One region of the Klebsiella sp. Sb-30 genome, then DNA from elsewhere that is predicted to be linked to it. Evidence: predicted binding sites of a transcription regulator. Region 1 holds the regulator's gene; each other region holds the start of a gene.
What was found. Region 1 encodes CRP, which controls carbon source genes, mostly activating them, when cyclic AMP is high. Its sites were predicted from a motif close to ATGTGANNNNNNTCACAT; they were not measured.
Positions count from the first base shown of each region.

Region 2: azuC (stress response protein AzuC) is a predicted target of CRP. The motif match lies at 1,233-1,250, and genes of this name have one in related genera.
Region 3: hpt (hypoxanthine phosphoribosyltransferase) is a predicted target of CRP. The motif match lies at 1,308-1,325, and genes of this name have one in related genera.

Region 1 is NZ_CM172749.1:435,997-439,165, forward strand. Features, by position in the region: gene AC236I_RS01965 (YccS/YhfK family putative transporter) at 1-1,624, opposite strand, end outside; gene crp (cAMP-activated global transcriptional regulator CRP) at 1,677-2,309, opposite strand; gene AC236I_RS01975 (OsmC family protein) at 2,616-3,020, shown strand; gene AC236I_RS01980 (phosphoribulokinase) at 3,101-3,169, opposite strand, start outside.
Region 2 is NZ_CM172749.1:1,907,780-1,910,948, forward strand. Features, by position in the region: gene AC236I_RS08910 (MFS transporter) at 1-1,090, opposite strand, end outside; gene azuC (stress response protein AzuC) at 1,301-1,384, shown strand; gene AC236I_RS08920 (DUF2766 family protein) at 1,464-1,715, shown strand; gene AC236I_RS08925 (MFS transporter) at 1,764-3,169, opposite strand, start outside.
Region 3 is NZ_CM172749.1:4,421,907-4,425,075, forward strand. Features, by position in the region: gene can (carbonate dehydratase) at 1-583, shown strand, start outside; gene hpt (hypoxanthine phosphoribosyltransferase) at 645-1,181, opposite strand; gene AC236I_RS20730 (glucose/quinate/shikimate family membrane-bound PQQ-dependent dehydrogenase) at 1,385-3,169, shown strand, end outside.

The DNA.
Region 1 (3,169 bases):
CCAGCGCCGGAGCCTGATGATCGTCGCTAAGAATCAGCCTGATCGCTTCCTGATCGGCTTCCAGCGCGTCGTGAGCGTTCTTACGCAGTAGCCCGCTTTGCCATTGCGGCCATAGCCAGACCATGCCGCCAAAGGCGATAAGGCAGCCGATAAGCGTATCGATAAGCCTGGCGACAATATACTGCTCGCCGTTGAGCGTCAGAAGCTGCAGGGTATACACCGCCGTCACGGTAAAGCCAACCATCGCCCAGCCATAATGCTTGCGGATAATCAGGTAGCTCAGCAGCGTGACGAGCAGCATCGCGGAGAGCGTATAACCCTCCGGGACATGGAAGTGCAACGCCAGTCCGGCGATGGCCAGACCGGCAAGCGTACCTGCCGCCCGATGGACGATACGTACCCGCGTCGCGCCGTAGCCGTTTTGGGTTACAAAAAGCACCGTCATCAGGATCCAGTAAGGCTTGGGAAGGTTCAGGGCACTTCCCATCAGGCTCGCGGCCGTTAACATCACGCAGATACGCGCAGCGTTACGTAACGCCGGTGATTTTAACGAGAGATAGTTTTTTAGCGCGGGCAGCAGCGGCAGACGGCGCTCTTTATCCGCCATCAGGTTGCGAGCGTACAGCGGGCGCTGGGTACGCAGCACCCGGGCTATTCGGCTGAAGTGCCAGGCGCAGAACTGCCCTACCGGGTTGTCCGGATGCTGCCAGGCAATTTTCTCCAGCGCGCCGATCTGCTTATCCATGTTAAAGCGCCGCGGATAGCGGTGGTACAGGATGTCATCGGCCAGCACCCGCAGGCGAGCGGCAACGGTTTGCGCGTTCCAGCGGATCACCGCCTCGGCATGGCTGCGTTCTACCAGTTTTTGTACTTCTTCGGGTTGGTGCAGGCTGACGGAGATATGTTCCTGCAAATCCAGCGCCATCTGAAACGCCCGCAGCAGGCGCTTGTGGTCATTGCGCTGGTTCGCCGCCAGCATATGCATCTGCTGGTAGCATTGGGTGATCAGGTCCACCACCTTCTGCTGGCGCGTGAGCAGCGGCGGCAGTGAAGTGGTGGGATCGATATGCTGGGTCAGCAGGCTGTATTTGGCTTCGCAGTAGTTAGCCAGCTCGCGATAGAGCAGGCTCAGCGATTCGCGCAGCGGCTGCTCGCGCCATAGCCAAAACCAGAACCAGTTAAACAGACCGTACCACAGCGTCCCGAGGGCGTAGATCAGCAGTGGCTCCCAGACGGGCATGTTTCCGGCAAGGCTCAGGGTAAAGATCGCGGCAATCAACGAAGCGGGCAGAAGCCTGGCGTGCAGAGAGCTGATCTCCGCCGTCACGCCGAGCAGCAGCGCCAGGCCGCTGAGAATCAAAGGTAGCGGGATCGCCTGCTGAAGCAGAAGCTGGACGACCAGACTGCAGCCGGCGAACAGCGAACCGCCAATAATCAAGCGTTTAAAAAAACGTTTGTGCGGCGTATCCAGACCGGCGACGTTACAGCAGGCGGGCACCAGCGAGAACAGCAGACCTTGCTGTAAATGACCGAGGAGGAGGCCGATTGCGACAGGCAAACACAACACCAGCGTTTGCCGCAGTGCATAGTTGACTTCCGGGTGGTAAATCAGCCTGCGCCACATAGAGGGAAAACAAAAACGGCGTATTGCGCAAGCAATACGCCGTTTTATCGACTTAACGCGTACCGTATACGACGATAGTTTTACCGTGTGCGGAGATCAGGTTCTGATCTTCCAGCATCTTCAGGATACGGCCAACGGTTTCGCGGGAACAGCCAACAATCTGACCAATTTCCTGACGGGTAATTTTAATTTGCATACCATCAGGGTGGGTCATCGCATCCGGCTGTTTTGCCAGGTTCAACAGCGTCTGAGCGATGCGCCCGGTGACGTCGAGGAAGGCAAGGTTACCCACTTTTTCTGAGGTCACCTGCAGACGGCGAGCCATCTGCGACGACAAGCGCATCAGGATATCCGGGTTAACCTGAATGAGCTGACGGAATTTTTTGTAGGAGATTTCGGCCACTTCACATGCGGTTTTCGCACGTACCCAGGCGCTACGCTCCTGGCCTTCTTCAAACAAGCCTAATTCACCGATGAAATCGCCCTGGTTGAGGTAAGAGAGGATCATCTCTTTACCTTCTTCATCCTTGATGAGCACAGCCACAGAGCCTTTGACGATGTAGTACAACGTTTCTGCTTTTTCACCCTGGTGGATCAGCGTGCTTTTAGATGGGTACTTATGAATGTGGCAATGAGACAAGAACCATTCGAGGGTAGGGTCTGTTTGCGGTTTGCCAAGCACCATGCGCGGTTATCCTCTGTTATAAGCTATCTCCGGGTGCCGACACTACACGGCATCCGGGCATGCAATCGTATTGTTTCCCTATGCCTGGGAAACGGGCTGGTGATTTTTCTTCAGCCTGTAATGTGAACTCCTCTGCATACATGCAGTACATCAATGTAATACTGTAGCATCCCGACTGTTTTAGCATAGCTTTTGCCGCATGTCTCCTGGTGTCTCGCTTCAGCATGATGCAGGTCGCCTTCCGTTGCGAGAATTGTTATGTACGCGTAATCTGTCAGGAAAATTGCAACCTTGGAGTTAAATTTTATGCAAGCTCGTGTGAAATGGGTTGAAGGGTTAACCTTCATCGGAGAGTCGGCGTCAGGTCACCAGATTCTGATGGACGGCAACTCCGGAGATAAAGCGCCAAGCCCAATGGAGATGGTGCTGATGGCGGCGGGCGGATGCAGCGCGATCGATGTCGTGTCTATTTTGCAGAAAGGTCGTCACAACGTGACTAACTGTGAAGTCAAGCTGACGTCTGAACGTCGGGAAGAGGCGCCGCGTCTGTTTACCCATATCAACATGCATTTTATTGTCACCGGCAAGGAGCTGAAAGATGCGGCCGTCTCCCGTGCGGTGGATCTGTCGGCGGAGAAATACTGCTCGGTGGCGCTGATGCTGCAAAAAGCGGTGAACATCACCCATTCGTTTGAGGTGGTAGAGGCGTAATGCCAGATACCCGGTGGCGCGATGCTTACCGGGTTGACACCGTCTTGCAGGCCGGCGCAAGCGTAGCGCCGGCCGCGAATTTAAATTGCTTTACCTTCCATCAAACGCTCCACCAGCGGCGTCATGATGAGCTCCATCGCCAGCCCCAT
Region 2 (3,169 bases), 1.5 Mb from region 1:
TACAAATAAGCCAGACCGGGGTCTGCGGCGTTAAAAAAGCACAGGCGAGCAGCGAGATGACGTTTAGCGTCCCGTTTATTAACAGCAGCCGACGGAAGCCGAGCCAACGGATGAGCGGGGTGGTGGCGGGTTTAATAGTGAAGTTGCCGACAAACACCGCCAGCACCAGCAGCCCGGAATGGAACGGATCCATACCAAAGCCAACCTGAAACAGCAGCGGTAACAGAAAGGGGACGGCGCTGATGGAAGCACGGAAAAGCGATCCTCCGTACATCGTAACCCGAAAGGTGGGTACCTGTAGCGCATCGAGACGCACCATCGGCCACTCTGCCCGGCGGAAATGGCGCAGAGCGAACAGCATGCATCCCGTACCGATCCCCAGCAGGACCAGGGTTGTCCAGCCTTGTGGTCGGCTATCGCCAAGCAACTCCATGGCGCTCACCAGGCTCACCATAGCAACCGATGTCGCAAAGAAGCCGGGAAGGTCAAAGGGACGTCGCTGCGCTTCGCGGATATCGGGAATAATTCGCAGCGACAGCGCGATGGCGATCAATCCCAGAGGAACATTAATAAAGAAAATCCAGTGCCAGCTGGCATAGCGGGTAATAAAGCCACCCAGCGGTGGACCGATGATCGGCGCAACCAGCGCCGGCCATGTCAGTGTGGCAATGGCTTTGATGAGCTGATCTTTTGGCGTGGTACGCAGTACCGCCAGGCGGCCGACGGGCACCATCAGCGCGCCACCAATACCCTGAAGGATTCGCATGGCGACAAAGGTGTCCACGTTGCCGGCAAAGCCGCAAAAAACGGAGGCAAGCGTAAAAATAGCCAACGCCAGCGTGAAGATCTTACGCGCGCCGAAGCGATCGGCAATCCAGCCGCTGGCCGGGATCAATACCGCCAGCGTAATCAGGTAGGCGCTGATACCGATATTGAGGTCAACCGCCGCAACGCCAAAATCTTTTGCCATGTCCGGCAGCGCGGTAGCGATTACCGTCCCGTCAAGAAACTCCATGAAAAATGCGCCGGCGACCAGCAGCGCAGGAGCAGAGAAGGCGCGGCCTTCTCGTGAAGAGATATCTGTACTCATTGTGTGTTTGCCATCGCCTGGTGAGGTGCCTATCGCGGGAAAAACGTGCAGGCTCTTAACTCTGCGATTTCCCTCACTTTTGTTTAATTTATAAATTATTCTTGTAAATAAATTGTGAGTTAGCGCATGTTTCTATTGATTTATGTGATGCAAGTCATATTATAGACCCCATCAATGGTAACACCTGCATAACAAAACCGGAGTCGCTTCATGAAACTGCGCAAAATTCTGAAGAGCATGTTCGAGCAGTACTGCAAAACATTCAAAGATGTACCGCCTGCCGGTATGTTCTGATAAAAAAACCTGCTGCGGCAGGTTTTTTTATCTCTCGGGATTTAGGTTACTATTACGCTCCTCGAAAAAGGAGTAATAAATGTCTCAACATCTCACCGAACAAGACGAACTGGTTTCTGACGTTGTCGCCTGCCAGTTGGTTATCAAACAGATTCTCGACGTCATTGATGTCATCGCCCCTGTTGAAGTCCGCGAAAAAATGACCACGCAGCTGAAAGCCATCGATTTTGCCAGCCATCCGGCTTCGGCCGATCCGGTGACGCTGCGCGCGGTCCAAAAAGCGATTGCGCTGATTGAGCTTAAGTTTACGCCGCAGGGTGAAGCACACTAAGTTGTTTCGCCCCGCTATCGCTGTCGATGGCGGGGCGAAAACCAGACGTTAATGAGAGATAGCGGCCCTTGCCGACGCCGGCTGTTCATCTTTAAATAGCTTACTGTTGCCCCAGCACTCTTCATAACGATGGCCGACTAAATCCTCCACGATAATACGCACATCGGACGGGATATCGCTAACCTTACCCCCTGCTTTAATCCGCGCCACTTCCTGCAATACGACCAGGTGCGCTTTGCGATCCAGTTTCATCTGCTTGCTGAAGACAATGGCTGCCAGCGCCAGCAGGATCACGCCGCTACAGAACACCACCGCAATGGCGGTCACGGCGCTTTCTGGTTGCGTATGCGCTTTCGACTGGAACCCGTAAAAGCTGAGAATAGCTCCCATCGTGAAGACAATAATCGAACGCAGGATTTTTCCGGAGAAGGTCATGGCGCCCGCGTAGATCCCTTCGCGGCGGCGGCCGGTATAGATCTCATCAACATCGGCGAGGAAGGTGTAAACGGTCCATGGAATGTAGTACACGCCGCCGGTACCCAGGCCAAACAGCACCGTGATCCCAAACATCAGGATGGTTGCCAGATGAGCGGGCAGATGGAAAAACCACAGCGAGGTGTACAGCAACACGGAGAAAATCACGATGCTCAGCGCCAGAATATAGGGCTTGCTGAATCCCTTTTTCACACACAGGCCGATAAACAACGCCGTAGAGAGCAGCTGCAGAATCGAGTTCAGGCTGTTCAGCCCGGCGACCATCGCCGGATCGTGCTGCAGGACAAAGATAACGAAGTAGGTAAAGATCGAGGCAAACAGCCATTCTGCGCCGAAACCGCAGAGATACATCCCAAGATGTTTGCGGAACACGCGTAGATAGAAGGTTGAACGCATATCCTTCGCCAGCATCAGCAGGGTCGTGAGCAGGCCTTTTTTCTCATTCACGCGAACTTCTTCTTCACGCGGGCGCTCCCAGCTGCAAAACCACAGGCAGGAGATGGCGATAATCAGAATAACCCCGTAGGTCAGCCCGGTCAGGAAGAACGGTGTGGCGGAGTCTTTGCCGTACAACAGGATAAACTGACCTGGGATGAACGCCGCCAGGAAGTTGGCAAGCTTGCCGAAAATGGCTTTATAGCCGGTCAGTTTAGAGCGTAATGAGAAGTCGTCGGTCATTTCGGTGGCTAAGGTTTCATAAGGCACCATGACTGAGGTATAAATAATCTCAAAGACGACGTAGGTGCAGAGGTAGTACCAGAAACCCAGCCCCTCAACCCACAGCAGCGGGTAAAACATCATCAGCGGGATGCCGATCAATAAAAAGAAACGTCGGCGTCCGAAGCGTTTGCCGAGCCGCGTTTTACCGAAGTTATCGGTCAGGTAGCCCATTAACGGATTGCTGATCGCATCGATGATGCTGGCGACGGAGAAAATGAACGACGCCTCAATCAGCGTCA
Region 3 (3,169 bases), 1.4 Mb from region 1:
AAAATTGTCACAAGCGCAGAAGCCACGCTTTCTGTGGATTGGATGTTCTGATAGCCGTGTTCCTGCGGAACGGTTAACCGGCCTTGAGCCCGGTGAACTGTTTGTCCATCGTAACGTCGCTAATCTGGTGATTCATACCGACCTGAACTGTCTTTCCGTGGTGCAGTATGCCGTTGACGTGCTAGAAGTCGAGCATATCATCATCTGCGGCCACTACGGCTGCGGCGGCGTGCAGGCGGCAGTAGAAAACACCGAGCTGGGGCTTATCGACAACTGGCTGCTGCATATTCGCGATATCTGGTTCAAACACAGTTCGCTGCTGGGCGAAATGCCTGAAGAGCGTCGACTGGATACATTATGTGAACTGAACGTGATGGAGCAGGTTTATAACCTGGGCCACTCGACCATTATGCAGTCGGCGTGGAAGCGGGGTCAGAAGGTCACCATCCACGGCTGGGCCTACGGTATCCATGACGGGCTGTTACGCGATCTTGATGTGACTGCCGTCAGCCGCGAAACCCTTGAACAGCGCTACCGCCACGGAATTTCCAACCTCAAGAGCAAACACGTCAACCACAAGTAAGCCGCCCGCTTCAGAAAACCCCGGCAGCGCGGTGCGCCATCGTCCGGGGTTGCATGAAACCTTACTCGTCCAGCAGCACCACTTTGCCGACGTACGGCAGATGGCGATAGCGCTGAGCGTAATCAATCCCGTAGCCGACCACGAACTCATCCGGGATAGCAAAGCCAACAAACTCTACCGGCACGTTCACTTCACGGCGGCTAGGCTTGTCCAGCAGCGTACAAATAGCCAGAGATTTCGGCTCACGCAGGCTGAGAATTTCACGCACTTTAGACAGCGTGTTGCCGGAATCGATAATGTCTTCCACAATCAATACGTCTTTACCGCGAATGTCTTCATCCAGATCTTTCAGGATTTTAACGTCACGGGTCGTCGACATGCCGCTGCCGTAGCTGGAGGCGGTCATAAAATCGACTTCATGCGGCACCTGCACTTCACGACACAGATCGGCCATAAACATAAATGAGCCGCGCAGCAGCCCCACCAGCACCATCTCGCTGCCGCTGTCTTTGTAGCATTCGTTGATTTGACGACCCAGTTCGGCGATACGCGCTTTGATCTCGGCTTCCGGGATCATCACTTCTACAGTATGTTTCATTAAACTAACCATTTGATTCTTAAGATAAATCATCAACACCGCTGCGAATGCACCGACATTGACCGGCAAGCTATGCAGTATACCAGTAAAAAGAAATATGCGATGCAGGGAATAATAAAGCCCATTTTGTGATTCCGATCACACTTGTTAAATCCTATAATTAATTGCAATTAAAAAATTAACAAACAACCGAGTGTCTTTCTATGGCAGAAACAAAGTCTCAACAATCACGGCTTCTCGTGACGCTGACAGCTCTCTTTGCAGCGTTCTGCGGCCTGTATCTTCTTATTGGCGGGGTATGGCTGGCGGCCATTGGCGGCTCCTGGTATTACCCTATTGCTGGCCTCGTCATGCTGGCCGTCACCGTGATGCTGTTGCGGGGCAAACGCGCAGCGCTCTGGCTCTATGCCGCGCTGCTTCTCGCCACCATGATCTGGGGCGTCTGGGAAGTCGGCTTTGACTTCTGGGCGCTTACGCCGCGTAGCGATATTCTGGTCTTCTTCGGCATCTGGCTCATTTTGCCTTTTGTCTGGCGTCGTCTGCCGATCCCATCGGCCGGCGCGGTCGCCGGTCTGGTTGTGGCCCTGCTGATCAGCGGCGGTATCCTGACCTGGGCCGGTTTTAACGATCCGCAGGAAGTGAACGGTACCCTGAATGCCGATGCGACGCCTGCGGCGCCGATCTCCGCGGTTGCCGATGGCGACTGGCCGGCGTACGGCCGTAACCAGGAAGGCCAACGTTATTCACCGCTGAAGCAAATCAACGCCGATAACGTGAAAAACCTGAAGGAAGCCTGGGTATTCCGCACCGGCGACCTGAAGCAGCCCAACGATCCGGGTGAAATCACCAACGAAGTGACGCCGATTAAAGTGGGGAACATGCTGTACCTGTGTACCGCCCACCAGCGTCTGTTTGCCCTTGATGCGGCTACCGGGAAAGAAAAATGGCACTTTGACCCGCAGCTGAACGCGGATCCGTCCTTCCAGCACGTCACCTGCCGCGGCGTCTCTTATCACGAAGCGAAAGCAGACAACGCACCGGCAGATGTCGTCGCCAACTGTCCGCGCCGGATTATCCTGCCGGTCAACGATGGTCGCCTGTTCGCCATTAACGCCGACAACGGCCAGCTGTGCGAATCCTTTGCCAACAAAGGGATTCTCAACCTGCAGACCAACATGCCGGTCACCACGCCGGGGATGTACGAACCGACGTCGCCACCGATCGTGACCGATACCACCATTATCATTGCCGGTGCCGTGACCGATAACTTCTCGACGCGCGAACCGTCGGGCGTCATTCGCGGCTTTGATGTCAACACCGGTAAACTGCTGTGGGTCTTCGATCCGGGCGCGAAAGATCCGAACGCCATTCCGGATGATGAACATCACTTCACGCTGAACTCCCCGAACTCCTGGGCGCCTGCGGCCTATGATGCGAAGCTGGACCTCGTGTACCTGCCGATGGGCGTGACCACTCCGGACATCTGGGGCGGTAACCGTACGCCGGAGCAGGAACGCTACGCCAGCTCTATCGTGGCGCTGAACGCGACCACCGGTAAACTGGTATGGAGCTATCAGACCGTTCACCACGATCTGTGGGACATGGATATGCCGTCTCAGCCTACGCTGGCGGATATCGACGTTAACGGTAAAACCGTTCCGGTCATCTACGCACCGGCCAAAACCGGTAATATCTTCGTCCTTGACCGTCGTAACGGCGAACTGGTCGTCCCGGCACCGGAAAAACCGGTTCCTCAGGGGGCAGCGAAAGGCGATTATGTCTCTAAAACTCAGCCATTCTCCGACCTGAGCTTCCGTCCGAAGAAAGATTTGACCGGCGCGGATATGTGGGGCGCCACCATGTTCGATCAGCTGGTGTGCCGCGTGATCTTCCACCAGCTGCGTTATGAAGGCATCTTCACCCCGCCGTCAGAACAAGGCACGCTGGTCTTCCCGGGTAACCTGGGGATGTTTGAATGGGGCGGGATT